Regions from separate parts of the Streptomyces sp. NPDC014764 genome, predicted to be linked through region 1. Evidence: riboswitches for the same ligand, from Rfam matches in the RefSeq annotation. Region 1 holds a riboswitch; each other region holds the start of a gene.

Region 1 (9,944 bases):
GAGGATCTTCTCCTCGTACGGGTCGTCGGGCGGCGGGGTCTTCGTGCTGCGGCGGGCCATCGCTGCCGGCTCCTTGCTGAAGCGTGGGACGGGATCTGACGCGGACCATTGTGGACCTTCGCACTGACAGGGCGGGACCAGGACCCGGGTCCTGCCGCCCGGTTCGGCGCGGTACGGCGGCGCGAGCAGGCTACGCGGCTCCGTCGCCGGTCACTCCGCGGGGTCGCCCCGAGGACCGCACCGACACCTCGGCGGGGCCGCCCGCGGACCGCACCGACCCCTCGGGGGAGGCGGCGCCCCCGTGGCCGGCACGGCCCCGGGTGAGTGCGACCCGCCCGCCTTCGGTCCGCCCCGGCGCACACCCCCACCCGCCCGCACCCCGAAGGCGCACGACGGCGCATCCCAGGAAGCGACCCGGCGCACACCCCCGTCACGCGCCGTGCGCTTCTCTCACTCCTCGCACGCCCCGCACCACCGGCCCCACCAGGTTCTCGCTCTCGGCGTAGCGGCCCGGTCCGGGAACTCCACCGGCTGTCCGCACGCTTGCATACAGTGGCAGGACCGGCAGAAACGGCGGTGTCGACGACGACCGCCTCCGCGATCGAAGGGACGTACATGCCCATGGGTCACACGGCCACAGCCCAGGCAGGCTCCGGGGGCCTGACAGCGACCGAGCACCGCCTGGCCAACGGCCTGCGCGTGGTGCTCTCCGAGGACCACCTGACCCCGGTCGCGGCGGTGTGCCTCTGGTACGACGTGGGCTCACGGCACGAGGTCAAGGGCCGTACCGGCCTGGCTCACCTTTTCGAGCACCTGATGTTCCAGGGGTCCGCCCAGGTGAAGGGCAACGGTCACTTCGAGCTGGTGCAGGGCGCCGGCGGCTCGCTCAACGGCACCACCAGCTTCGAGCGGACCAACTACTTCGAGACCATGCCCGCGCACCAGCTGGAGCTCGCCCTCTGGCTGGAGGCCGACCGCATGGGCTCCCTGCTGACCGCCCTGGACGAGGAGTCCATGGAGAACCAGCGGGACGTCGTGAAGAACGAGCGCCGTCAGCGCTACGACAACGTCCCCTACGGCACGGCTTTCGAGAAGCTCACCGCCCTCGCCTACCCGGAGGGCCACCCCTACCACCACACCCCGATCGGGTCGATGGCGGACCTGGACGCGGCGACCCTGGAGGACGCCCGTCAGTTCTTCCGCACCTATTACGCGCCGAACAACGCGGTGCTGTCCGTGGTCGGCGACATCGACCCCGAGCAGACGCTCGCCTGGATCGAGAAGTACTTCGGCTCCATCCCGTCCCACGACGGCAAGCCCGCTCCGCGCGACGGCTCGCTGCCGGACGTCATGGGCGGGGAGCTGCGCGAGGTCGTCGAGGAGGAGGTCCCGGCGCGGGCGCTGATGGCCGCCTACCGGCTCCCGGAGGACGGCACGCGCGCGGCCGACGCGGCCGACCTGGCGCTCACCGTCCTCGGCGGCGGCGAGTCCTCGCGCATCTACAACCGCCTGGTGCGACGTGACCGCACGGCCGTCGCGGCCGGGTTCGGCCTGCTGCGGCTGGCCGGGGCGCCGTCCCTCGGCTGGCTGGACGTCAAGACGTCCGGCGACGTCGAGGTGCCCGTGATCGAGGCCGCCATCGACGAGGAGCTCGCCCGGTTCGCCGAGGAGGGCCCCACCGCCGAGGAGATGGAGCGCGCCCAGGCCCAGCTGGAGCGCGAGTGGCTCGACCGGCTCGGCACGGTCGCCGGCCGCGCCGACGAACTGTGCCGCTACGCCGTGCTGTTCGGCGACCCGCAGCTCGCCCTGACCGCCGTGAGCCGGGTCCTGGAGGTGACGGCCGAGGAGGTCCAGGAGGTCGCCAAGGCGCGCCTGCGGCCGGACAACCGCGCCGTGCTCGTCTACGAGCCCGTCGCCCCGGCGGCCGGTGACGAAGCCGACGCAGCCGACGAAGCCGCCGCAGCCGGCACCGACGAGAACGAGGAGGCGGCGAAGTGACCGAGCTCGCCACGATGGAGTTCCACCCCCGGCCGCAGGCGGGCGAGGCCAGGCCCTGGGCCTTCCCGGCCCCCGAGCGCGGCGCCCTCGACAACGGCCTGACGGTGCTGCGCTGCCACCGCCCCGGCCAGCAGGTCGTCGCCGTCGAGGTGGTCCTCGGCGCCCCCCTGGACGCGGAGCCGGAGGACCTGGACGGCGTCGCCACGATCATGGCGCGCGCCTTCTCCGAGGGCACCGACAAGCATTCCGCCGAGGAGTTCGCCGCCGAGCTGGAGCGCTGCGGCGCCACCCTCGACGCGCACGCCGACCACCCCGGCGTCCGCCTCAGCCTGGAGGTGCCCGCCTCGCGGCTCGCCAAGGGGCTCGGGCTGGTCGCCGACGCCCTGCGCGCCCCCGCCTTCGCCGACAGCGAGATCGAGCGGCTGGTCCGCAACCGCCTCGACGAGATCCCGCACGAGCTGGCGAACCCGTCGCGCCGCGCCGCGAAGGAGCTCGCCAAGGAGCTGTTCCCGGCGAGCGCGCGCATGTCCCGCCCCCGCCAGGGCACCGAGGAGACCGTCGCGCGCATCGACTCCGCGGCCGTGCGCGGCTTCTACGAGAAGCACGTCCGCCCGGCCACGGCGACCGCCGTGGTGGTCGGCGACCTCACCGGCGTCGACCTGGACGCGCTGCTCGCCGACACCCTGGGCGCCTGGACCGGCTCCCAGGCGCAGCCGCGGCCCGTCCCGCCCGTGGTCGCGGACGACACCGGCCGCGTGGTCGTCGTGGACCGGCCCGGCGCCGTGCAGACGCAGTTGCTGCTCGGCCGCACCGGCCCGGACCGCCATGACCGCGTGTGGCCCGCCCAGGTGCTCGGCACGTACTGCCTCGGCGGCACCCTGACCTCCCGTCTGGACCGTGTCCTGCGTGAGGAGAAGGGATACACCTACGGCGTACGGGCGTTCGGCCAGGTACTGCGCTCGGCCCCCGACGGCACGGGCGCGTCGATGCTGGCCATCAGCGGCTCGGTCGACACCCCCAACACCGGCCCCGCGCTGGACGACCTGTGGACCGTGCTGCGCAGGCTGGCCGCCGAGGGCCTCACCGACGAGGAGCGCGACGTCGCCGTGCAGAACCTGGTGGGCGTGGCGCCCCTCAAGTACGAGACCGCCGCTGCCGTCGCGAGCACCCTGGCCGACCAGGTCGAGCAGCACCTGCCGGACCACTACCAGGCCGACCTGTACCGGCAGTTGGCCGCGACCGGCACCGTGGAGGCCACGGCGGCCGTCGTGAACGCCTTCCCGGTGGACCGTCTGGTGACCGTGCTCGTGGGTGACGCGGCGCAGATCAAGGCGCCCGTGGAGGCGCTCGGGATCGGCGAAGTCACCGTCGTCACGGCCGAGTAGAACCGCGGCGGGACGCACGCGCGGGGGAGCCCCGGTGACGGGTACGTCACCGGGGCTCCCTTATGCCCGAATTGGGGCGGAGGTTGCCCGTCTGCCCTGTGGGATGCGCTACAAAACCCGGGATTCGTTTGAGGATTGCGAGATGTCCCGCTTAGTTTCGTGCGGGCTGTTCGTCGGGCAGTGCGCCGCATCCGCGGCACCGGACAGCCATCGCCGAGTCCCCGTACGGCGCGAGCCAGGGGAGCCGGGGACCCACACGAAGTCCCTGGGGTGAATCGGACGCCCGCGCGTGTCGCGAGGGGGTCCGTAGGAGACCTTCCTGCTCCGAACCCGTCAGCTAACCCGGTAGGCGAGAGGGAAGGAAAGGACCAGCTTGTACATGGCGTTCACCCGCGCCACCGGGAAGCACCGTCGTCCCAGCCGCGTCCAGCGCGGCACCGCCCGCGCCGCGGGCGTCGCGGCCCTCGCGGGCACCGGCGTCGTCGGCTCCCTCGCGGCCCCCGCGCTCGCCGCCGAACCGGCCGCGGCGCAGACCGGTCTCACCCCTGTCGTCACCCTCGGCGACGTGGTCGCCGACCGCGTCGACGCCCAGGCCGCCGCCCAGCACGAGGCCGCCCGCGTGGCGGCCCAGGAGGCCGCGCGCAAGGCCGCCGAGGAGGCGGCCCGCGAGCGCGCCGTCGAGGAGGCCCAGAAGGCCCGCGCCGAGAAGGAGCGCGCCGCGCGTGAGGCGGAGCGCAAGCGTCTCAACACCTTCGTCTCCCCGATCCCCGGCTCGTACGTGTCGACCGCGTACCAGAGCGGCGGCGCCATCTGGTCGTCCGGCAGCCACACCGGGATCGACTTCCATGCGGCCGGCGGCACCCCCGTCCAGTCCGTCGGCGTCGGCACGGTCGTCGAGGCCGGCTGGGGCGGCGCGTACGGCAACCAGGTCGTCATCAAGATGCACGACGGCACGTACACCCAGTACGCGCACCTGTCGTCCGTCTCCGTGTCGGCGGGGCAGGAGGTCACCGCCGGCCAGCAGATCGGCCTGTCCGGCGCCACCGGGAACGTCACCGGCGCCCACCTGCACTTCGAGGCGCGCATGTCCGCCGAGTACGGCTCCGACCTCGACCCGGTCTCCTACCTCCGGTCGCACGGCGTGAACATCTGAGGCGCACCCTCCCGCCTTCCGGGCCCCGGCTCCCACGAGCCGGGGCTTTCGCCGTTTTCGAACCCTTCCGCGCGGGCGCCGCCTGTCCAAAAATTATGTATGGATTCCGGTCCCCCGTCGGAAATTGTCGTCGATTGCAATAGAGTCACGAACGGACGTCAATCGTCGACGTTTCACGGGGATTAAGCCGGAGGTCGGTCATGCGTATTCCCGCGCACTCGGTGTGCACGGCGATCCGGGACGACATCGTCGCCGGTGTCTACGAGCGCGGGGCCCGGCTCACCGAGGAACTGCTCGCCCGCCGCTACGGGGTCTCCCGCGTTCCGGTCCGGGAGGCGCTGCGCACCCTGGAGGCCGAGGGGTTCGTGGTGACCCGGCGGCACGCGGGCGCGTGCGTGGCCGAGCCCACCGAGCAGGAGGCCGCCGACCTGCTGGAGATGCGCCAGCTCCTTGAGCCCCTGGGCGCCTCCCGGGCGGCCCAGAGGCGCACCGACGCCCATCTCAAGGTGCTGCGCGGCCTGGTCAGGCTGGGACAGGAACGCGCACGTCAGGGCAACAGCGACGACCTGCGCTCCCTGGGCGGCTGGTTCCACGAGACGCTCGCCCAGGCCTCAGGCAGCCCGGCGCTGACGTCGATGCTGACCCAGGTCAGGCACAAGATCGCCTGGATGTACGCGGTCGACGGACCGCCCGACCCGGTCGCGTACTGGGCGGAGCACGGCGCGATCGTGGACGCCGTGGCGCGCGGCGACGGCGAGCGGGCGCGGTCGCTCACGGCGCTGCACACCGAGCAGGCGAAGGCCGGACACCGGCTGCGGTTCGGCTCCGGCGCCGAGCGAGCCGTCCGCACGGACCGTGTGAGGAACTCGCAACATCCCGTAAACATGCCGAGCCTGCGCCATTAACACGGGTCCCGTATACAAAGAGGGCGTAAATGGCGGGGGCTATTTCTGCTGCCCCGAAATGGGAATGGGAAAGGCCCGCCCGGTGATCCGGGCGGGCCTTTCCGTGTCGCACGGCCTTCGCGTGCGGAATTCTGGTTCAGACGGTCTCGGGGAGTTCCTCGAGACCCTCGGCGACCAGCTTCGCCAGACGGTCGAGGGCGGCGTCCGCACCCTCGGCGTCGGAGGCGAGGACGATCTCTTCACCGCCCTGGGCGCCCAGGCCCAGGACGGCCAGCATCGAGGCCGCGTTGACGGGGGTGCCCCCGGCCTTGGCGATCGTCACGGGGACGCCTGCGGCCGTGGCGGCTCGGACGAAGATGGAGGCGGGGCGGGCGTGGAGACCCTCGGCCCAGCCGACGTTGACGCGGCGCTCAGCCATGTGTTGCTGCCCTTCGCTGTTCAGGGTTGTCTAGACCAGTCTTCCATATCGTGGCGCGTGCCCGGAGCGGCGTCCGGGACGGCCTCCACGACTGCCGGGCCGCGGCCTCGGCCCGGCGGTCGTCCACCACAGACTGCCTCGCGCCGCCGCCGGACGCGAGCCGTACTCTGGGGCCCATGCAGACCTCGTCGGACCGCCACGAGTACCCCGCCCACTGGGAGGCCGACGTGGTGCTGCGCGACGGCGGCACCGCGCGCATCCGCCCCATCACCGCCGACGACGCGGAGCGCCTGGTCAGCTTCTACGAGCAGGTGTCCGACGAGTCGAAGTACTACCGCTTCTTCGCGCCCTACCCGCGGCTGTCGGCCAAGGACGTGCACCGCTTCACCCACCACGACTTCGTCGACCGGGTCGGGCTCGCGGCGACCGTCGGGGACGACTTCATCGGCACCGTGCGCTACGACCGCATCGGCGCCGGCGGGCGGCCCGCCACCGGCGCGGAGGCCGACGAGGCCGAGGTCGCCTTCCTGGTGCAGGACGCCCACCAGGGCCGGGGCGTCGCCTCCGCCCTCCTGGAACACATCGCCGCGGTCGCGCGTGAGCGCGGCATCCGCCGGTTCGCCGCCGAGGTGCTGCCCGCCAACACCAAGATGATCAAGGTGTTCACCGACGCCGGGTACACCCAGAAGCGCAGCTTCGAGGACGGCGTCGTCCGCCTGGAGTTCGGCCTCGAACCCACCGACCGCTCCCTGGCCGTGCAGCACGCGCGCGAACAGCGTGCGGAGGCCCGCTCCGTGCAGCGGCTCCTCGCGCCCGGCGCGGTCGCCGTCATCGGCACCGGCCGCACCCCCGGCGGCGTGGGACGCAGCATCCTCGGCAACATCCGCGACGGAGACTTCACCGGCCGCCTCTACGCCGTGAACGGCGCGCTGCCGGAGGGGCAGAAGGAGCTCGACGGCGTCCCCGCCTTCCGCTCCGTGCGCGACATCGACGGGCCCGTGGACCTCGCGGTCGTCGCGGTGCCCGCCGACCGCGTCCCCGAGGTCGTCGCCGAGTGCGGCGAGCACGACGTCCAGGGCCTCGTCGTGGTCTCCGCCGGCTACGCCGAGTCCGGCCCCGAGGGCAGGGAGCGCCAGCGCGCCCTGGTCCGGCAGGCCCGCAGCTACGGCATGCGGATCATCGGACCGAACTCCTTCGGCGTCATCAACACCTCGCCCGAGGTGCGGCTGAACGCCTCGCTCGCACCCGACATGCCCCGCGCAGGTCGCATCGGCCTGTTCGCCCAGTCCGGCGCCATCGGCGTCGCGCTGTTGTCCCGCCTGCACCGGCGCGGCGGCGGCGTCACCGGAGTCACCGGCCTGTCCACGTTCGTCTCCTCCGGCAACCGCGCCGACGTCTCCGGCAACGACGTCCTGCAGTACTGGTACGAGGACGCCGACACCGACGTCGCCCTGATGTACCTGGAGTCCATCGGCAACCCCCGCAAGTTCACCCGCCTCGCACGCCGCACCGCCGCCGCCAAGCCTCTGGTCGTGGTGCAGGGCGCGCGCCACGGGGCGGGACCGCGCGGGCACGCCGTCCGCGCGACCCAGCTGCCGCACGCCACGGTCTCCGCCCTGCTGCGCCAGGCCGGGGTGATCCGCGTGGACACCATCACCGACCTGGTCGACGCCGGCCTGCTGCTCGCCCGCCAGCCCCTCCCCGCCGGACCCCGGGTGGCGATCCTCGGCAACTCCGAGTCCCTGGGCCTGCTCACCTACGACGCCTGCCTCGCCGAAGGGCTGCGCCCGCACCCGCCGCAGGACCTCACCACCGCCGCCTCCGCGGCCGACTTCCACGCCGCGCTCTCCCGCGCGCTGGCCGACGACTCCTCCGACGCCGTCGTCGTCACCGCCATCCCCTCGGTGGGCGAGGGATCGGTCGGTGACGCCGCCCTGGCGGAAGCGCTGCGCTCGGCCGCCGCCGAGCAGCCCACCAAGCCGGTCCTCGTGGTCCACGTCGAACTGGGCGGCCTCGCGGAGGCCCTGTCCGCCGCGACGAGCACGGCGCCCCAGCCGGGCGCTGCCTCCGGCCCCGACCCGGCCCACCGCACGGAGGAGCGCGTGGAAGGCCGCACGGCGGCGGACGAGGGCGCACGGACGGACGACAAGGGCGCAGCCGCCCTCGCACCGCCCGCCGAGGACGCACCCCGCGAGGGCACGCACCCCATTCCCGCCTATCCGGCGGCCGAGCGCGCCGTCCGGGCGCTCGCGCAGGCCGTGGCGTACGGGCAGTGGCGGCGGGACGCGGCCGAACCCGGCAAGGTGCCCGAGTACGAGGACATCGACGAGCGGGGCGCCGCCACCCTGATCGAGGGGCTGCTCGCCCGCGGCCAGGGCCTCACCCTCACCACCGACGCCACCTGCGAACTGCTCGCCGCCTACGGTGTCCACGTCCACCGCGCGCTGCCCGCACTCACCCCCGGAGCCGCCGTCGAGGCCGCCGGCGCCCTCGGCTACCCGGTCGCCCTCAAGGCGACCGCCCCGCACCTCAGGCACCGCGCCGACCTGGGCGGCGTCCGGCTCGACCTCGCCGACGAGGAGCAGCTGCGCCGGGCGTACGCCGAGCTCACCGAGCTGTTCGGCAGCCCGGAGGAGCTGCGCCCCGTGGTGCAGCGCATGGCCCCCCGCGGGGTGGACACGGTGGTCCGCGCCGTCATCGACCCCGCGGCCGGCGCCGTGCTGTCGTTCGGGCTCGCCGGGGCCGCATCCCAGCTGCTCGGCGACATGGCGCACCGCCTGATCCCCGTCACCGACCGGGACGCCACCTCCCTGGTCCGGTCGATCCGCACGGCCCCGCTGCTGTTCGGCTGGCGCGGCTCGGCGCCCGTCGACACCCCCGCGCTGGAGGAACTGATGCTGCGGGTGTCGCGCCTGGTCCACGACCACCCCGAGGTCGTCGCGGTCACCCTGGAGCCGGTCGTCGTCGCCCCGCACGGCATCAGCGTCCTCGGCGCCTCCGTACGTCTCGCGCCGCCGCCCGCCCGCGACGACCACGGGCCCCGGACCCTCCCCGCGTACTGACCGGCGGCGAGCGGTGCCTCGCAGTCAGTGGCCACCCGTAGGATGGGCCACATGGCCAAGACCAGTACGACGACCCAGGGGCTGCGGGCGGCGATCGAGCGCAGCGGCTACTACCCGGCCCTCGTGGCCGAGGCGGTGGAGGCCGCCGTGGGCGGCGAGCCCATCCGGTCGTATCTGGTCCACCAGGAGACGACGTTCGACCAGAACGAGGTGCGGCGGCACGTGACCGTGCTCGTCCTCACCGCCAACCGCTTCATCGTCAGCCACACCGACGAGCAGGCCGCGGACAGCACCTCCCCGACCCCCTACGCCACCACGTCCACCGAGTCGGTCAAGCTCGGCCGGATCTCGTCGATCGTGGTCAGCCGCGTGGTCGCCAACCCGGAGTCGTACAAGCCGGGCACGCTGCCGCGCGAGATCGTGCTCACCATCGGCTGGGGCGCGGTCTCCCGCATCGACCTGGAGCCGGCCGCCTGCGGCGACCCCGACTGCGAGGCCGACCACGGCTACACGGGCAGCTCGACGGCCGACGACCTGAGCCTGCGCGTCAGCGAGGCGGGCGACGGTCCGGAGACCGTGCGCCAGGCGCTCGCCTTCGCCCAGGCCCTGTCCGAGGCGACCGCGGACCTGCGCTGATGGCTCACCCCCCGCCCGCCGCCCACGACCGCGGACACCTGACGCCCGGTGTCTGGGACACCCACCCGGAGCCCCTCCCCGTCGGCTCCGCGCCCGTCCCGGCCTACGGCACCGGCTCCCTGGCCGACCTGCTGCCCACCCTCGCCGCCGGCCTCGGCGTCCCGGGCATGACCGCGGGCATCGGCGAGCTCACCCCCGCCGACCGCAACTGCGTCTTCCTCATCGACGGCCTCGGCTGGGAGCAGCTCAAGGCCCACCCGGAGGAGGCGCCGTTCATGACGTCCCTGCTGTCCGCCTCGCGCGGCGGCACCGGACGCCCGATCACCGCCGGCTACCCGGCGACCACCGCGACCTCCCTCGCCTCCGTCGGCACCGGCCTGCCCCCGG
Region 2 (8,310 bases), on a different contig from region 1:
ATAACGTCACGTACATCCTGTACATTTTTTACAGACAACGAGACAGGAGGGCACCATGACGCGACCGCCCGTCCGCCCCTCGGGGCACCGGACCTCCGACCCGTACGACCGGCTGCTGGAGGAGCGGATCGTCGTCCTGGGCACGCGGATCGACGAGACCGCGGTGAACGACGTGACGGCCCGGCTCATGCACCTCGAGCACCACGCCCCGAACCGCGACATCTCGCTGTACGTGAACTCCTCCGGCGGCCCCTTCCACGCCATGTCCGCGTTGTACGACGTCCTGACGTACGTCACCTGTGACGTCGAGACGGTCTGCCTGGGCCGCGCGGAGGGGACGGCGGTGCTGCTGCTGGCCGCCGGCACGCCGGGGAAGCGGTACGTCCTGCCCGGCTCCCGGCTGGTGCTCCGTCAGCCCGCCCTTCACGAGCCGGTGGAGGGCAGCGCGAGCGACCTGGCGGTCCGGGCCGACGAGCTGGCCCGGATCAGGGTGCGTACGGAGGAGATGCTGGCCCGGCACACCGGCCGGCCCGTGGACCGGGTGCGGGCCGACCTGGAGCGGGACCTCGTCCTGGACGCGCAGGCCGCCGTGGACCACGGCATCGCCGACCGGATCGTGCCGCACCACCGCAGTGCCCGTACGGCGACCGGCGGGAGGTGAGCAGACGATGCTGCCCGAACTGCCGCCGCTGCCCGCGCTGACCCGGGCGGAGGCCGAGCTGATCGACCGTTACCTGGAGGTCGTCGACCTGCTCGGCCGGGTCAACCCGGCCCAGGGCGGCGACACCTATCGGAGCCTGCGCGCGGCCCAGGCGCTGGTGGGCAAGGCGGTCGCGCTGCGCGACGCGCTGACCCTGATGCACCGGCGTGGCGAGAGCGAGCTGCACGCCGCGACCCTGGCACGCGCCCTGCGGGTGCTGGACGGCGAGCGGCGCACGGCCAGGGTCACGCTGCCGCCGCAGACGGGGCGTTGACGTGAGCGGGCCCGGCGCGAAGGGCCCGCTCGACGGCACACCCCGCGACGAGTTGAAACGGACCGAACGGCTTACCCCCGTCCGGCGTAGACGAACCTCCTTTTTTCATGCCGTCGAACTTGCGCACCCGCGCCCGCCGAGGGGCGGAATTGACCGTCCCACCCCTGGTCCTGGCCTCACACGCCCTCTTGACGGCGACTCGAACGGACAGCTGTCCACCCGAACGGGTGAGTGGTGAGTAACAACACAAACCACCCGTTCCGTTGGGAAATCGCTCGCGCCATGGGTCAAGATCCCTGACTGACGACAAGACCCCGCCGCCGCGGCGGGGCGATCCGGGCGGACGCCGAGTCCTGCCGCCGCACGGATGACCGGTCGACAGGAGTGGATCGGCAGGAGTGGAGGACCCAAGCACGACGGGTCGCCGGTACGCGCACAGTGCGCGTCCCGAGCAGCCCTTGGGGTGAAGCCGCGTCAGCGGCCGGGCTACTTCGCCAGCCCGAATCCGACAGGTCATCCTTCACAGGCGGCTGACGAAGGGTTGCGCATGAGTGCGCTCAATCGTGTCCCGTCTCTCATGGCCCGGGCCGGCACGGCCTCGGCCCTCACCCTCGCCGCCGTCGGCGGCTCGATCGTGGTACCAGGAGCGGCCGGGGAGGCCGCCGCGGCGACCGTGGGCAGCAAGGCCCTGAAGGTCGCGGCGTCCAAGAAGGGGGCGCCGTACGCGTGGGGGGCGACCGGACCGAACCGGTTCGACTGCTCGGGCCTGACGCTGTACTCGTTCAAGAAGGCGGGGAAGAAGCTCCCCCGCACGGCCGCGCAGCAGTACAACAAGACGCGCCACATCTCCAAGAGCAGCCGTAAGGCCGGGGACCTGGTCTTCTTCCACTCGGGCAACTACGTGTACCACGTCGGTATCTACGCCGGGAAGAACAAGATCTGGCACGCCCCGAAGACCGGCGACGTGGTGCGGCTGCAGAAGATCTGGACCAACAGCGTCTGGTACGGCCGCGTGAAGTGACGGGCGGGGGCGGTGGCGCCCGCGGGAGCGCCGCTGCCGGGCCGCGACCGGCCATGCGGGCCCTGGCCCGCGTGGCGTCCCGCAGGGGCCCGGCGGGGTCGCCCTCAGGACGACGACCGCCCCGGGCCCCGCACGCCGTCCGTCACGGCCTCCGACGCCCGTACGGACCGTGACGCGACGTCACGGCTCCTGCTGCGACGCTACGGCGACCGTCTCCGCGGGCTGGGCGGTGACGGGCCGGACGGTGGCGGCGCCGGGCCACGGGAGTTCGACGGCGACCGTCTTGCCTCCCTCACGGGTGGGCCGGATTCTCAGCCGGCCGCCGCACTCCGCGGTGAGCCAGCGGATGATGACCAGACCGCGCCCGTTGTCCTGCTGGACCGCCGCGGGAAGCCGCTTGGGGAACCGCGGGTGGCCGTCCGTCACCCCGATGTGCACCCGCTCGTCGCGGACCAGGACGACGTCCACCGTGAACGTGGGCGACTGGCCGAAGGTGTGCTGCACCGCGTTGGTCGCCAGCTCGGAGACGATCAGCCGGACGGTGTCGCAGAGTTCGGCGTCCGGTGGCAGCCCCCATTCCGCCAGCGCACCGGCCACATGGGCCCGCGCGGCGGAGACCGAGGCTGGATCGCTCGGCAGAGTGACGGATGCTTCCAGGTGATCTGCCATGGCGACGTCGTCCCTTTCCCACGGGACCGCAGTCCGACACGGAGCGGCTGGTTCGAGTACGGTCCCGCACTGGTGCTTCGTCGCCAGACTGCCATCACCGCAGGGTGCCGCGCGGCGATCCACCAAGATATGCATATATCTGTCGCTCAAAGCGGTGAACTCTGCGACGGGAGACCGTATCCGGGCGGCCCGGAAGGAGTAAGGAGAGGCCCATGCAGCACGGTCCCGCGGTGCGCCGCAGGAAACTGGGCGCCGAACTGCGCGCGCTGCGCACCGCGGCCGGACTCACGAGCGGCGACGCGGCCCGGCTGGCGGGCTGGCACCAGTCGAAGGTGAGCCGGATCGAGACGGGCACGAGCGGCACGAAACCGGCCGACGTACGGTTACTCCTCGACGTCTACGGCGTGGACGACCCGCAGTTGCGGGAGTTGCTGCTGGTGCTGTCGGGCACCGGCGACGGCGACGGACGGCACCACTGGTGGCACGCGTACCGTGGTGTACTGCCCCCGACGTACCGGGACTTCATCAGTCTGGAGTCGCAGGCCGGCGCGATGCGCACCCTGGAGACCACGGTGGTCCCGGGACTGCTGCAGACGCCCGAGTACGCACGGGCGGTGACGGAGGCGGCCCTGGAGGGCGCGTCGGAGGAGAGGCTCGACGCACTCGTGGAGGTGCGGCTGGCCCGGCAGGACGTGCTGCGCGCCGAGCCGCCGCTGAAGCTGTGGGCGGTGCTGGACGAGGCCGTGCTGCGCCGGGAGGTGGGCGGACCCGAGGTGATGGCGCGTCAGCTGGACCGGCTGGTCGAGGCGTCCCGGCTGCCACAGGTGCGGTTGCAGGTCCTGCCGTTCAGCGCGGGCGCGCACATCGGCGTGACGGGTCCCTTCGTCATCTTTTCATTTCCGCGCACATCTGACCTGGATGTGGTGGTGCACGACCACTTGACGACTAGTCACTACCTGGAACGGAAAGAAGACCTCCGGGCGTACTCGGAGGCCTTCGAGGCACTGGCGAGCCACGCCCTCTCTCCCGAGGAATCGTCGGAATTCATCGCCGGCGCAGCGGCCGGCGCGTAAGGAGGCACGATGCCTGCACCGCCTCGGACCATCCCTTCCAGCCTCGCCCTGCACGAAGTGCGGTGGCTGCGCAGCAGCTACAGCACGGGGGCGAACAACTGCGTGGAGACGGCCCGGCCGTCCGCCGGCCCGTCGGCCGGACTGCTCGCAGTGCGCGACAGCAAGGCCCCGGACGGGCCCGCGCTGCTCTTCTCGCCCGACGCCTGGGCCCGCTTCTTGACGGCGGTCCACTGATCCGGCGTCCCCGTCCATGAACGGGACGAGTCCCGTCGTCCCACCGACCATCCGTTCCTCGCGCGACACACGGCCGTGCCCCGCCGACTCATGGCCGCGTTTCGCCGATCACCCGTACAGCGCGTTCGATCTCCGCCCCGGACAGGTCCGCCCGGGCGGTCAGTCTGAGCCGTGAGATGCCGTCGGGCACGGAAGGAGGACGGAAGCAGCCCACGGACAGACCGGCCGTCCGGCAGTCGGCCGCCCAACGCACGGCCTGCTCCGGGGACGGAGCGCGCACGGAGACGACCGCGGCGTCCGGACGCACCGCTTCCAGGCCCGCGGCCGTCAGCCGGGCGTGCAGCTCACGCGCGACCTCGCCCGCGCGCGCCGCACGTCCGGGTTCGCGCCGCAGCAGCCGCAGAGCCGCCAGGGCCGCGCCCGCCGCCGCGGGGGCCAGACCGGTGTCGAAGATGAACGTCCGCGCCGCGTTGACCAGATGGCCGATCACCCGCGCCGGGCCCAGCACCGCACCGCCCTGGCTGCCGAGCGACTTGGACAGCGTCACCGTCACCACGACGTCCTCGTCGCCCGCGATGCCCGCCGCGTCCGGTGCGCCCCGGCCGCCGTCGCCCAGCACGCCGAGCCCGTGCGCGTCGTCGAGCACCAGACCCGCGCCGTGCTCCCGGCACGTCTCGGCCAGCGCGGCCAGCGGGGCCGCGTCGCCGTCCACCGAGAACACCGTGTCCGACACCGCCACCGCGGGTCCCTCGTAGCCGTCCAGCGCCTTGCGTACGGCGTCCGGGTCGCGGTGCGCGACCACCTGGGTCGTACCCCGGGCCAGCCGGCAGCCGTCGATCAGCGAGGCGTGGTTGCCCGCGTCGGAGACGACCAGCGAGCCGTGCGGGGCGAGGGCGGTGACGGCGGCGAGGTTGGCCGCGTAGCCGGAGGAGAAGACCAGGGCCGCTTCGAAGCCGCAGAAGTCGGCCAGTTCGCGTTCGAGTTCGGTGTGCAGCTCGGTGGTGCCGGTGACCAGCCGGGATCCGGTCGCGCCGCCGCCCCAGGTACGGGCCGCCCGCGCGGCCCCCTCGGTGACCTCGGGGTGGCGGGCGAGGCCCAGGTAGTCGTTGCTCGCCAGGTCGAGCAGCGGCGTGTCGGCCGGCCGGGGACGCAGGGTGCGGATGAGCCCGGCCCTGCGGCGCAGTTCCGCCTGCTCGTCGATCCAGCCGAACGCCATCGGTCCTCCGCGGAATTTGTAGGCAATGCACAGACATTAGCGGCAGACCGCCCGGCACACGGTGTGGTGATACCCACACCGCCGGACGGCTCTGTTGTCCGAAGTCTCCTTGGCCCGGACGGGCCCCTTACGACAGGATCGGCTCCCATGGACCTGCTGAACACGCTGGTGGACAAGGGGCTTCGGCGCGAGACGCCGACACGGGCCGAGGCGCTGGCCGTCCTCGCGACGACCGACGACGAGCTGCTCGACGTGGTGGCGGCGGCCGGGAAGGTGCGCAGGCACTGGTTCGGCCGCCGGGTGAAACTCAACTATCTGGTCAACCTCAAGTCCGGGCTGTGCCCGGAGGACTGCTCCTACTGCTCCCAGCGGCTCGGCTCGAAGGCCGAGATCCTCAAGTACACCTGGCTGAAGCCGGACGAGGCGTCCCAGGCCGCCGCCGCGGGACTCGCCGGGGGCGCGAAGCGGGTGTGCCTGGTGGCGAGCGGCCGCGGCCCCACGGACCGGGACGTGGACCGGGTGTCCGACACCATCAAGGCGATCAAGGAGCGACACGAGGACGTCGAGGTGTGCGCCTGTCTGGGTCTGCTCTCCGACGGCCAGGCGGAGCGGCTGCGCGAGGCGGGTGCGGACGCCTACAACCACAACCTCAACACGTCCGAGTCGACGTACGGCGACATCACGACCACGCACACCTACGCCGACCGGGTCGACACGGTGCGCAAGGCGCACTCGGCCGGCCTTTCCGCCTGTTCCGGGCTGATCGCGGGCATGGGCGAGACCGACGAGGACCTGGTCGACGTGGTGTTCTCGCTGCGTGAGCTGGACCCGGACTCGGTGCCGGTCAACTTCCTGATCCCGTTCGAGGGCACCCCGCTCGCCAAGGAGTGGAACCTGACGCCGCAGCGCTGCCTGCGCATCCTGGCGATGGTGCGGTTCGTCTGCCCGGACGTCGAGGTGCGGATCGCCGGCGGCCGCGAGGTGCATCTGCGCACGATGCAGCCGCTCGCACTGCACCTGGCCAACTCCGTCTTCCTGGGCGACTACCTCACCAGCGAGGGCCAGGCCGGCAAGGCGGACCTGGAGATGATCGCGGACGCCGGCTTCGAGGTGGAGGGCGCCGGGGAGGTCACCCTGCCCGAGCACCGGACAGGCGGCGGCTGCGGGTCCCACGCGGGCGGCGGGGCGTGCGGGTCCCACGCGGGCGGCGGGGCGTGCGGGTCCCACGAAGGCGCCGAGGCCGGCTGCGGGTCCCACGAGGGCGGCGGCTGCGGTTCGCACGAGGGCGGCGGCGTCTGCGGGACGGCCCCCGTCTCCGCGCCTGCGCCCGCCGCCACCGCCGACGAGCCGCGTCCCGACCTGGTGGCCGTGCGCCGTCGGGGCGCCGGAACGGACCTCGCGCCCAATGCCTGAGCCCGACGCGTCCGTCGCCGCCCTGCTGGAGCTCGACCGGCGGCATGTGTGGCATCCGTACGGGCCCATGCCGGGGCGTCAGGAACCGCTCGTCGTCGCCTCGGCGAGCGGGGTCCGGCTGACGCTCGCCGACGGGTCGGGCGACCTGGTCGACGGCATGTCGTCCTGGTGGTCGGCGATCCACGGCTACAACCACCCGGTGCTCAACGAGGCCGCGCGCGACCAGCTCGGCCGGATGAGTCACGTGATGTTCGGCGGGCTCACGCACGAGCCCGCCGTACGGCTGGCGAAGCTCCTTGTCGACACGTCACCGGACGGTCTGGAGCACGTGTTCCTGGCCGACTCCGGGTCGGTGTCGGTCGAGGTCGCGGTCAAGATGTGCCTGCAGTACTGGCGTTCGCTGGGCCGGCCGGAGAAGCGGCGGCTGCTGACCTGGCGGGGCGGGTACCACGGCGACACCTGGCACCCGATGTCGGTGTGCGACCCCGACGGCGGGATGCACGACCTGTGGTCCGGGGTACTGCCGCGCCAGGTGTTCGCCGACGCCCCGCCCGGCCAGTACGAGGAGGAGTACGCCGAGCATCTGCGGGAGCTGATCGGGCGGCACGCGCACGAGCTGGCCGCGGTGATCGTGGAGCCCGTGGTGCAGGGCGCGGGCGGTATGCGGTTCCACTCCCCCGCGTATCTGCGGGTGCTGCGGGAGGCGTGCGACGCGCACGACGTGCTGCTGGTCTTCGACGAGATCGCGACCGGGTTCGGGCGCACGGGCGCGCTGTTCGCGGCGGAGCACGCGGCGGTGTCACCGGACGTGATGTGCGTGGGCAAGGCGCTGACCGGCGGTTACCTCACGATGGCGGCGACGCTGTGCACCTCACGGGTTGCCGAGGGCATCTCGCGCGGCGAGGTGCCGGTGCTGGCGCACGGCCCGACGTTCATGGGCAACCCTCTCGCGGCGGCCGTGGCGTGCGCCTCCGTGGAGCTGCTGCTCGGGCAGGACTGGCGCGCGGAGGTCAAGCGGATCGAGTCCGGGCTGCGTGAAGGGCTGGCCGAGGCGGCCGAGCTGCCCGGGGTGCGGGAGGTACGCGTGCTGGGGGCGATCGGGGTCGTCCAGCTCGACCACGACGTCGACATGGCCGCGGCCACCCGGGCGGCCGTGCGCGAGGGCGTGTGGCTGCGCCCGTTCCGCGACCTGGTGTACACGATGCCGCCGTACGTCACGGGCGACGCGGACGTCGCACGGATCACACGCGCGGTGTGCGCGGCGGCGAAGGAGGGATGACATGCCGGTGCTGGTGGTGACGGGCACGAACACCGAGGTCGGCAAGACGGTGGTGACGGCCGCGGTCGCCGCGACGGCGCTGGCGGGCGGCCGTTCGGTGGCGGTGCTGAAGGCCGCGCAGACGGGGGTCGGACCGGACGAGCCGGGAGACGCGGCGGAGGTCGTGCGGCTCGCCGGGGCGGTCACGTCGGCCGAACTGGCCCGCTACCCGGAGCCGCTGGCCCCGGCCACGGCGGCCCGCCGGGCCGGGCGTGCGCCCGTGCATCCGCACGAGATCGCCGAACGGGCCGCCAAGCTGGCCACCGAGCACGGCATGGTGCTGGTGGAGGGCGCGGGCGGCCTGCTGGTGCGGTTCGACGCGGCCGGCGGGACGCTCGCGGACGCGGCGGGGCTGCTGCGCGCGCCGGTGCTGGTGGTCGCGTCCGCCGGGC
Region 3 (9,944 bases), on a different contig from region 1:
CGCCGCCCCCGGACGAGCCGTCGCCGGTCTCGATGCGCACGGCGATCCCGACCAGCACCGGCACGGCGGCCAGCACGCCCAGCAGAGCGAGCGTGCGCCAGCGGCGGAAGGTGGTGCGCAGTTCGTCGCGCAGGAGGCCCAGCGTCCACGACGGACGGGGTCGTACCGGCGCGCTCACCGTCTCAGCCCGCGACATCGAACCCCTCCCCCGTCAGCGCCACGAACGCGTCCTCCAGCGAGGCCCGTTCGACCCCGAAGCCGCGTACCCGGACGCCTGCCGTCACCAACGCCGCGTTCACTTCGGCGAGGTCGCGCCCGGGCACATCGCCGGTCACCCGGTCGCCGTCCGCGACGACGTCGGCGAGCCCCTGCTCCTTCAGTACCCGGGCCGCGTCGGCCGGGTCGGGCGTGGTGACCACCAGGCGGCCCCGGGCGTCCGCGGCCAGCCCGGCGACCGGCCCCTGTGTGATCAACCGGCCGCGGGCCATCACCGCGACGTGCGTGCAGACCTGCTCGATCTCGTCGAGCAGATGGGAGGAGAGGAAGACGGTCGTGCCGTCGGTGGCGAGTTCACGGACGAGCGCGCGGATCTCCCGCATGCCCTGCGGGTCGAGGCCGTTGGTCGGCTCGTCCAGCACCAGCAGCCGGCGGGGCCGCAGCAGGGCGGCGGCGAGACCGAGTCGCTGCTTCATGCCGAGGGAGTACGCCCGCGCCTTCTTGCCGGACGCGGCCGTGAGGCCCACCCGGTCCAGGGCGGCGGCCACCCGGGCCTTCCGGGTGCGCGGGTCCGCGGTGGGGTCGGCGGCGTCGAGACGCAGGAGGTTGTCGCGGCCGGAGAGGAAGCCGTAGAGGGCGGGGCCCTCGATGAGGGCGCCGACGTGCGGCAGGACGGTGCGCGCGGAGCGGGGCATGGGGCGCCCCAGCACGTGTGCGGTCCCGGAGGTCGGCTCGATCAGGCCCATCAGCATGCGGATGGTGGTGGTCTTGCCGGAGCCGTTGGGGCCGAGGAAGCCGAAGACGCTGCCCGCCGGGACGGTCAGGTGCAGGTCGTCCACGGCGAGCTGTCCGCCGCGGTAACGCTTGGTCAGTCCACGGGTGACGACGACGTCGTCACCCGTGGGCCGCCCGTCGCGTGTCTGCTCCGTGGCGGACGTCCCGTCCATCGGCTCCCCCGTTCCCCCGGGCCGTGGGTCCGGGGAGCTACTTCCCCGCCTCGGCCGCCTTCACCAGCGCGTCCTTGGTGACCGTACCCACGTAGACCTTGCCGTCCTCGGTGATGAGGGCGTTGACCAGGCGGGTGCTGAACACGGTGCCCTTGCCGAAGTCGCCCTTGACCTGGTCGCCGAGGGAACCGAGGAAGCCGCCGAGGTCGCCGCCGACCTCCTCGGTGGGCAGGCCGGCGCCGGCCCCGGTGTCGAAGGCGGCGACGGTGTTCCAGCCCTCGCCGAGCATCCGCAGCCCGTCGAAGCCCTTGCCGAGGTCCTCCTCGGACTTCGGGCCCCGCTGCGGCTTCCCGCCGAAGTCGCCGTGGCCGCGGTCCTGTTCGGCGTCCTCGGTCACCTTGGCGCCCTTGGGCGGGGTGAACTCGAAGGTGGAGGGGTCGGGACGGTCGAAGCTCACCTTGGTGAAGCCGACGTCCACGACCGCCGAGCCGCCGCTCGACGGGGTGAGCGTGAACTTCAGCGGCATGCCCGTCTCACCGTCCACGGCGATGCTGACGGCGCCGACGGTGGAGCCGGACTGCTTGGGCTCGACCACCAGCCGGTAGGCGTCGCGGCCCGCCACCTGGGCGGTGCCGTCGACCTTCACGGACGTGGTGTCGTCGACCGCCTTCAGCGCCTCCTCCGCGAAGTCCTTCGGAGTGGCCGGAGGCTGCTGCGCGCTCCGCTCCTTCGCGTCCGCCTCGTCGACGGTGGCGTGGTAGACCTCGTTGGACGCGCTGTCGTAGCCCCAGACGTCCTTGCCGTTGTGGATGAGGCTGTACTCGGCCGCGTTCTCCAGCAGCGACAGCTTCTGGCGGTCCGGGCCGTCGGCGGCGACGCGCAGGGTGTGCGTGCCGGACGCCAGCTCGGTGAGCCGGCCGGACGGGTCGGCGGAGGAACCGCCCTCGCCGTCCCCGCCGCCCGTCGCGCCGGACAGCAGGCCGCTCTCCAGCCCGCCGAGGTTCGGCAGCCCCAGATCGGTGGTGATCTTCACGGTGCCGGACAGCCGCTCCACGTCCGACTTGGCGATCTTCTCGATGAGCTGCGCGGCGGTGATGTCCGGCAGGTCCGGGTCGCCGGAGTCGGCGAGCGCCGGGACGAGTCCGATCGTCGCGGCCGCCACGCCCATCACGGTGACGGGGACCACGTATCGCGCGGCCTTGCGGCGCCCGGCGCGCGGCTCCTCGGCCTCCCCCGCGGTCGTCGTGTCGTCGGATTCGTACGGTGCCATGTGTGCCCTCCGTCGTCGCGGCGGCTTCCGTCCCGTGTCCTCGCACCAGTTCGGCCCGAGCCGCCATTCTCACCCGAACCGGTGAGAAGTGGTGTTGTCCGTCGTGGTCCATCTGACCAAAAGCGCGGGACGGAATCGTCAGACCGCGGGCTCAACTGCGCGTACTGCTGCGGTATGACACGGGAGGACGGCGCCTCCCCCGCCCCGTAGGGGTCACCCGGGTACCGGAGGCGTACGGGGGACGGCGGGGCGGGTCAGCCGGCCCGGTGCACCACGGCGTCGCACAGCTCGACGAGCGCCGACTTGGCGGGGCCGTCGGGCAGCGGGGCGAGGGCGGCACGCGCCTCCTCGGCGTAACGCACGGTGTCCCGTCGGGCCTGGCCGAGCGCGGGGTGGGCGCGCAGCAGACGCAGCGCCTCGGCGTGCCGGGCGTCGTCGGTGAGGTCGGAGTCGAGCAGCTCGCACAGGGCGAGGTCCTCGGCGAGGCCGAGCCGGGCCGCCCGCTCGCGCAGCCGCAGCACGGGGAGGGTGGCGATGCCCTCGCGCAGGTCGGTGCCGGGGGTCTTGCCGGACTCGTGGGAGTCGGAGGCGATGTCGAGGACGTCGTCGGCGAGCTGGAAGGCGACGCCGAGCCGCTCGCCGTACTGGGTGAGGACGTCGACGACGGTCTCGTCGGCGCCGGACATCATCGCGCCGAACCGGCAGGAGACGGCGACCAGGGAGCCGGTCTTGCCGCCGAGCACGTCCAGGTAGTGGTCGACCGGGTCGCGGCCGTCCTGCGGGCCCGCGGTCTCCAGGATCTGGCCGGTGACCAGCCGCTCGAACGCCTCGGCCTGCACCCGCACGGCCTCCGGGCCGAGGTCGGCCAGGATGTGCGAGGCGCGGGCGAAGAGGAAGTCGCCGGTGAGCACGGCGACCGAGTTGCCCCAGCGGGTGTTCGCGCTCGCGACCCCGCGCCGCACCTCGGCCTCGTCCATCACGTCGTCGTGGTACAGCGTGGCCAGGTGGGTGAGCTCCACCACGACGGCCGACGGCACGACGCCGGGCGCGTAGGGGTCGCCGAACCGGGCGGCGAGCATGACGAGCAGCGGGCGGAACCGCTTGCCGCCGGCCCGCACCAGGTGCTGGGCGGCCTCCGTGATGAACGGCACCGCGCTCTTGGTGGCCTCGAGCAGCCCTTCCTCGACAGCCGTCAATCCGGCCTGGACATCGGCTTCCAGAGCCTGGTCCCGCACGCTCAGCCCGAACGGCCCGACGACGGTCACGAGGGGTCTCCTGTCTGCTGGTGTCTGCTGGCGGTTACACGGTTTGTCGATAGGTCGCTGCCACCACTCGAGTCAGCGTATCCGGTCAGGTTTCGATCACCGCCAGGGCCCGGGGTCACAAGCAGGGCGATACGGGATCAGAAGCGGAGTGTTTTTGATCGGCTGATAACAACGGACATACCTCGGTTTCCCGGACACAGCGACCCGTGGACCATCCTGCATCACCCCGCAGTCCGATTTGCCGTCATTGATGGGCGAATTCCTCTTGGCGGCAAATGCACCCACGGCCGCCGTCCCGTGAGGTGAGTCACGCGCCGGACGGCCTCCGGGACACCCTCGCACACGCCCGTCAGGCCGCTCCACACAATGGAGTTGACGGTTGGCGACAGCAAAGGATCAAGCACGCAAAACCACCCATCTCAAGATCAAACGGGGCCTTGCGTGATCGTCGCACTTGTTCCCGACATGTGCTCTCGCATACGTTCCGGGCCTGCCGGGTGGACGCCGAGTCCTGCCGCCACCCGCATCACACCCGACGACCAACTCACGCACGGCAGGAGCGGGGGACCCAGGTAAGTCGCCGTACCGGACACCGCGCCGGGACGGCTCGGGGTGAAGCCATGCCCGCAGGGGCACGGCCGGGCACTCTCCCGCCCGAACCCGACAGCTCACCTCGCAGGCGTAGGAGAGGAACCCAGACATGCCCGTCATCGCTTCGTCACGCCGCCGCCTCGTCCGCACCCTCGCCGTCGCCGGCACCGGCGTCGCCGTGGTCGCGCTGCCGCTGTTCGGCGCCACCAGCGCCTCCGCGGCCCCCTCGGCCCAGGCCACGACCGCCGCCTCCACGACCGCGTACCCGGACAACCTCGACGGCTGGATCCGCGAGGCGATGGACGTCATGGCGCAGAACGGCATCCCCGGCTCCTACGACTCCATCCACCGCAACATCATGCGGGAGTCGTCCGGCAACCCGGCCGCCATCAACCTGTGGGACTCCAACGCCGCCATGGGCACCCCGTCGAAGGGCCTGCTCCAGGTCATCGACCCGACCTTCCAGGCGTACCACGTGCCCGGCACCGCCTTCGACCCGTTCGACCCGGTCGCCAACATCGCCGCGGCCTGCAACTACGCCGCCGACCGCTACGGCTCGATCGACAACGTCTTCGGCGCGTACTGAGCCGACCTCTGACGGCCGAGACCGGCCGTCTTCCCGAACAGTCGCTCGAGGACGACGGCCACGCCGTCGTCCTCGTTCGACAGGGTGACCTCGTCGGCCACCGCCTTCAGCTCGGGGTGCGCGTTGGCCATGGCGACGCCGTGACCCGCCCACCGGAACATGGGGACGTCGTTCGGCATGTCCCCGAAGGCGACCGTGTCCTCGGGGCGCAGCCCCAGATGCTCGGCGGCCAGCGCGAGACCGGTCGCCTTGGTGACCCCGCACGGCTGGAGCTCCACCGTGCCCGGCCCCGACATGGTGACCGTGGCCAGCGAGCCGACCACGGACCGGGCCGCCGCCGCCAGCGCGTCGTCCGACAGGCCCGGGTGGCGCAGCAGCACCTTGCTGATCGGCCGCTCCCACAGGTCGTCGCGCCGCTCCACCCGCACCGACGGCAGCTTCGGGTGCGGCATCCGGTAGCCCGGCTCGATCAGCGTCAGCCCGTCGACCCCGTCCTGGTCGACCGCGGCGTACACCTCCCCCACCTCGGCCTCGATCTTGCCGAGCGCGGTCTCCGCCAGCTCCCGGTCCAGCCGGACCGACCACAGCATCCGCTGCGCGGCGGCGTCGTAGACCTGCGCACCCTGTCCGCACACCGCGAGCCCCGTGCAGCCGAGGTCGTCGAGCAGCGACCGCACCCTGGGGGCCGGCCGGCCGGTCACCACGAGGTGCCGGACACCGGCCCGCTCCGCCCGGGCGAGGGCGGCGAGGGAGCGGTCGGAGAGGGTGTCGTCACCACGCAGCAGCGTCCCGTCCAGGTCGGTGGCGATGAGAGAACGATCGGTGGGTGCGGCCATGATCAGAGAATACGGACAAGAGGACCGTCCGATTCACCGCGCCCGTATGCCCGCGCATTGGGTGCGTTTTGCCTTCTTGTGCCGCCGATACGCGACCGGTTGAGACCTGTTTTCCCTTTTGACCGGAACACGGTGCGCTCCACCGCGCCCCGGCTCCGGGAGTCGTCCCCTATTACAGAAGCCCACCGGGACGCGACCCCGTAACGTGTGGCACGGCCACGGACACGTGGCCCACCCGCGCACACGAAAGCGAGGCAGCACCCGATGCCCCCCTTCGATGTCCCCGAGGGCGACCCCTTCGGCCCGCACAACCTGCCGTACGGCGTCTTCTCGCTCCCCGGTTCGGCGGAGCGCACCGTGGGCGTCCGGCTGGGCGACCACGTCCTCGACGCCGGCGCGGCGGCGCACGCCCTGGGCTCCCCCTACGCCTCCCTGCTCGCCCGCCCCACCCTCAACCCGCTGCTGGCGGCGGGCCGCACCGCCTGGTCGGACGTGCGCCGCGCACTCACCGCGTGGGTGACGGTCCCGGCGCACCGGGAGACCGTCGAGCCCTTCTTCCACCCGCTCTCCGAGGTGACCCTCCATCTGCCGTTCGAGGTCGCGGACTACGTCGACTTCTACGCCTCGGAGAACCACGCGCGGAACGTCGGGCAGATCTTCCGCCCCGACGCGGCCGACTCCCTGACCCCCAACTGGAAACACCTGCCGATCGGTTACCACGGCCGCTCCGGCACCATCGTGGTGTCCGGCACCGACGTCGTGCGCCCCTCCGGGCAGCGCAAGGCGCCCACCGACACCGCCCCGGTCTTCGGCCCGTCCGTGCGGCTCGACATCGAGGCCGAGGTCGGCTTCGTCGTCGGCGTCCCCTCCGAGCAGGGCCGGCCCGTGCCGCTGAGCGCCTACCGCGACCACGTCTTCGGCCTGTGCCTGCTCAACGACTGGTCCGCCCGCGACGTCCAGGCCTGGGAGTACGTGCCCCTCGGCCCGTTCCTCGGCAAGTCCTTCGCCACCTCGGTGTCGGCGTGGATCACCCCGCTGGACGCCCTGGACGAGGCCCGCGTCGCCCCGCCCGAGCGCACCCACGGCCTGCTGCCGTACCTGGACGACTCCGGTGAGGAGCCCGGCGGCTACGACCTGCGCATCACCGTGACGATCAACGGTCACGACGTCTCCGAGTGCCCCTTCTCCACCATGTACTGGACGGCCGCCCAGCAGCTCGCCCACATGACGGTGAACGGCGCCTCCCTGCGCACCGGCGACCTCTACGGCTCCGGCACGGTCAGCGGCCCCACCGAGCGGGAGCGCGGCTCTCTGCTGGAGCTGACCTGGAACGGCCGTGACCCACTCGAACTTCCCGACGGCAAGCGGGCGTTCCTTGAGGACGGCGACGTGGTGACGCTGTCCGCCTGGGCGCCCGGGCCGGACGGGGTGCGGGTGGGCCTCGGCGAGGTGACGGGACGGGTGGTCCCCGCGTCCTGATCCCTCCGGCCCCACCGAGGCGCACAACCACGCTGACTCGCACCGCCCTTCGCCGTCATACTTGGCGTCGGGCGGTGCGTTCGTCCTCCGTGCCTGGCGCACCGCACCGCCGCACGCCCCCGAGCCGCTTCTTCCGACAGGATCCGGAGCCCATGGCATGACGTACTGCCTGCTCCTGCTGAGCGTGGTCGCCGTGACCGCCGCCGTGCCCGTCCCCCGCCTGCTGACCCGCGCGAAGTGGCCGGAACGGGAGCCGGTCGTCGCCCTGTGGGTGTGGCAGTGCCTGGTGGCCACCGTGCTGCTGTGCTGTCTGACCGCCCTGGCGCTGGGCGCCGCCGCCGTCTTCGGCACCGTCCGCGCGCAGTTGTTCGCGCCCGCGCCGCCCGCCGTGACCGCCGCCTACGACCTGTCGCACGCCTCGCCGTGGACGACCGTCCTCACCGTGCTGCTGGCCTGCGGCGCCGCCTGGACCACGGCGATGCTCGCCCGCGAACTGGCCGAGGCCCGCCGCCGTCGCGCCGGCGCCCTCGCACACCTGCGGGACCGCGCGCCCGACCTCCCGGCGGGGCTTCCCCAGGAGCGAGGGCCGCTGCTGGTGCTGGAGGAGGAGTACCCGGACGCCTGGTGGATGCCGGGCAGCCCGCCCCAGCTGATCGTCACGACCGGTGCACTGCGGCGGCTCACGGACCATCAGCTCGACGCGGTCCTCACACACGAGCGCGGTCACGCCCGGGCCCGCCACGACTGGCTGCTGCACCTGTCGGCGGCGCTGGCGGCGGGCTTCCCGCGGGTCCCGCTCTTCGCCCACTTCTGCGAGCAGACGCACCGGCTGGTGGAGCTGTCCGCCGACGACACGGCCTCCCGGCGCTGCGGGCACCTGACCACCGCGCTGGCGCTGATCGAGCTGAACCAGCACCGGGGCGTGCTGTCCTGCTCCTCCAGCCACCGGCTGCTCGGCGAGCGCGTCGACCGCCTGCTGGAGCCGCCACCTCGGCTGGGCCGCCGCCACCGCGCCCTGACGACGGCGGCGGCGTCGCTGGTGCCGCTGGTCCCCCTGCTGATCACGTTCGCACCGGGGCTGACGGCGCTGCCCTAACCGACGCTCCCGCCTGCGCGGTCGGCACCCGCCGGCCTGGCGCCCCGGGCCGGGCAGCCCGGGGCGGCCGCCGGATGACCACGGCGGCCGGACGACCAGGGTGACCGGATGGTCACGGGCGGCCGGACGGCCACGCTGCTCAGGACCAGTCCGGCTCCTCGTCGGGCCAGTCGTCAGGGCCGGCTCCGGGATCCTCGGGCGCGGCGGCGTCCGGCGCGGACGCCGGTGCGGATCCCGGTGCGGATCCCGGTGCCGACAGACCCGCCAGGACCTCCACGACTCCCTCCCCGTACGTCGCCCGCTTCTTCTCGCCCACGCCGCTGATCCCGCCGAGCTGCTCCACCGAGGTGGGCCAGACCGTGACGATCTCCCGCAGCGTGGCGTCGTGGAAGATCACGTACGCCGGGACGCCCTGCTCCCTGGCCGTCTCGGCGCGCCAGGCGCGGAGTGCCTCGAACGCCGGCTGGAGCGTCTCCGGCAGCTCGGCCGCCGCCGCCTTCGCCTTGCGGTCGCGGCCCGCCCCGCCGCCCGAACGGGACGTGGCCGGCTTCTCGGGCTCCTTGCGCAGCGGCACCTCACGCTCACGCCGCAACACCGACCCGCTGGCCTCGGTGAGCACCAGCGTGCCGTAGTCGCCCTCGACCGCCAGCAGCCCTTGCGCCAGCAACTGGCGGACGACGCCGCGCCACTGAGCCTCGCTCAGCTCCTCGCCGATGCCGAACACGGACAGCTGGTCGTGGTCGAACTGGATCACCTTCGCTGTTCGGCGGCCCAGCAGGATGTCCACGATCTGCACCGCGCCGAACTTCTGCCCGCGCTCCCGCTGGAGCCGCACCACCGTGGACAGCACCTTCTGCGCCGCCACCGTGCCGTCCCAGGTCTCCGGCGGGGCGAGGCAGGTGTCGCAGTTGCCGCAGTTCTCCCCGGACGGCTCCTGGCCGAAGTAGGCGAGGAGCTGCCCGCGGCGGCAGCGCACGGTCTCGCACAGGGCGAGCATCGCGTCCAGGTGCTGGTTGGCCCGCCGCCGGAACGCCTCGTCGCCCTCGCCGGACTGGATCAGCTTGCGCTGCTGGATGACGTCGTTCAGCCCGTACGCCATCCACGCCGTGGACGGCAGGCCGTCCCGGCCCGCGCGGCCCGTCTCCTGGTAATAGCCCTCGACCGACTTGGGCAGGTCGAGGTGGGCGACGAAGCGGACGTCCGGCTTGTCGATGCCCATCCCGAAGGCGATGGTCGCCACCACGACCAGGCCCTCCTCGCGCAGGAACCGCGCCTGGTGCGCCTGGCGCGTCCCCGCGTCGAGCCCCGCGTGGTAGGGCACGGCCTCGACGCCGTTCTTCGAGAGGAACTCGGCGGTCTTCTCCACCGAGTTGCGCGAGAGGCAGTACACGATGCCCGCGTCCCCCGCGTGCTCCTCGCGCAGGAAGGCGAGGAGCTGCTTGCGCGGGTCGGCCTTCGGCACGATCCGGTACTGGATGTTGGGCCGGTCGAAGCTGGCCACGAAGTGCCGGGCGTCCGGCATGCCCAGCCGCTCGGTGATCTCCCGGTGCGTGGCGTCCGTGGCGGTCGCGGTGAGGGCGATGCGGGGCACGTCCGGCCACCGCTGCCCCAGCACGGACAAGGTGAGGTAGTCGGGCCGGAAGTCGTGTCCCCACTGG

What was found. Region 1 has a riboswitch for cyclic di-AMP ahead of ACF1AG_RS08555 (M23 family metallopeptidase). Riboswitches for the same ligand answer to the same signal wherever they lie in the genome.
Positions count from the first base shown of each region.
Region 2: it holds a riboswitch for cyclic di-AMP, as region 1 does, so the genes downstream of both, ACF1AG_RS19200 (C40 family peptidase) here and ACF1AG_RS08555 (M23 family metallopeptidase) in region 1, are expected to answer to the same signal.
Region 3: it holds a riboswitch for cyclic di-AMP, as region 1 does, so the genes downstream of both, ACF1AG_RS25425 (transglycosylase SLT domain-containing protein) here and ACF1AG_RS08555 (M23 family metallopeptidase) in region 1, are expected to answer to the same signal.

Region 1 is NZ_JBIBXY010000002.1:782,580-792,523, reverse strand. Features, by position in the region: gene ACF1AG_RS08570 (DNA topoisomerase IV subunit A) at 1-60, opposite strand, end outside; gene ACF1AG_RS08565 (pitrilysin family protein) at 616-1,998, shown strand; gene ACF1AG_RS08560 (pitrilysin family protein) at 1,995-3,383, shown strand; cyclic di-AMP (ydaO/yuaA leader) riboswitch at 3,585-3,750, shown strand; gene ACF1AG_RS08555 (M23 family metallopeptidase) at 3,763-4,536, shown strand; gene ACF1AG_RS08550 (GntR family transcriptional regulator) at 4,737-5,441, shown strand; gene ACF1AG_RS08545 (HPr family phosphocarrier protein) at 5,578-5,859, opposite strand; gene ACF1AG_RS08540 (GNAT family N-acetyltransferase) at 6,036-8,921, shown strand; gene ACF1AG_RS08535 (DUF5998 family protein) at 8,973-9,557, shown strand; gene ACF1AG_RS08530 (nucleotide pyrophosphatase/phosphodiesterase family protein) at 9,557-9,944, shown strand, end outside.
Region 2 is NZ_JBIBXY010000007.1:96,618-104,927, reverse strand. Features, by position in the region: gene ACF1AG_RS19210 (ATP-dependent Clp protease proteolytic subunit) at 56-661, shown strand; gene ACF1AG_RS19205 (hypothetical protein) at 669-974, shown strand; cyclic di-AMP (ydaO/yuaA leader) riboswitch at 1,309-1,518, shown strand; gene ACF1AG_RS19200 (C40 family peptidase) at 1,522-1,995, shown strand; gene ACF1AG_RS19195 (ATP-binding protein) at 2,176-2,664, opposite strand; gene ACF1AG_RS19190 (helix-turn-helix transcriptional regulator) at 2,877-3,737, shown strand; gene ACF1AG_RS19185 (DUF397 domain-containing protein) at 3,747-3,971, shown strand; gene ACF1AG_RS19180 (8-amino-7-oxononanoate synthase) at 4,060-5,187, opposite strand; gene bioB (biotin synthase BioB) at 5,335-6,600, shown strand; gene ACF1AG_RS19170 (adenosylmethionine--8-amino-7-oxononanoate transaminase) at 6,593-7,879, shown strand; gene bioD (dethiobiotin synthase) at 7,881-8,310, shown strand, end outside.
Region 3 is NZ_JBIBXY010000012.1:164,035-173,978, reverse strand. Features, by position in the region: gene ACF1AG_RS25445 (ABC transporter permease) at 1-196, opposite strand, end outside; gene ACF1AG_RS25440 (ABC transporter ATP-binding protein) at 183-1,163, opposite strand; gene ACF1AG_RS25435 (outer membrane lipoprotein carrier protein LolA) at 1,201-2,433, opposite strand; gene ACF1AG_RS25430 (polyprenyl synthetase family protein) at 2,688-3,698, opposite strand; cyclic di-AMP (ydaO/yuaA leader) riboswitch at 4,225-4,393, shown strand; gene ACF1AG_RS25425 (transglycosylase SLT domain-containing protein) at 4,399-4,875, shown strand; gene ACF1AG_RS25420 (HAD family hydrolase) at 4,839-5,711, opposite strand; gene fahA (fumarylacetoacetase) at 5,976-7,190, shown strand; gene ACF1AG_RS25410 (M56 family metallopeptidase) at 7,348-8,286, shown strand; gene recQ (DNA helicase RecQ) at 8,426-9,944, opposite strand, start outside.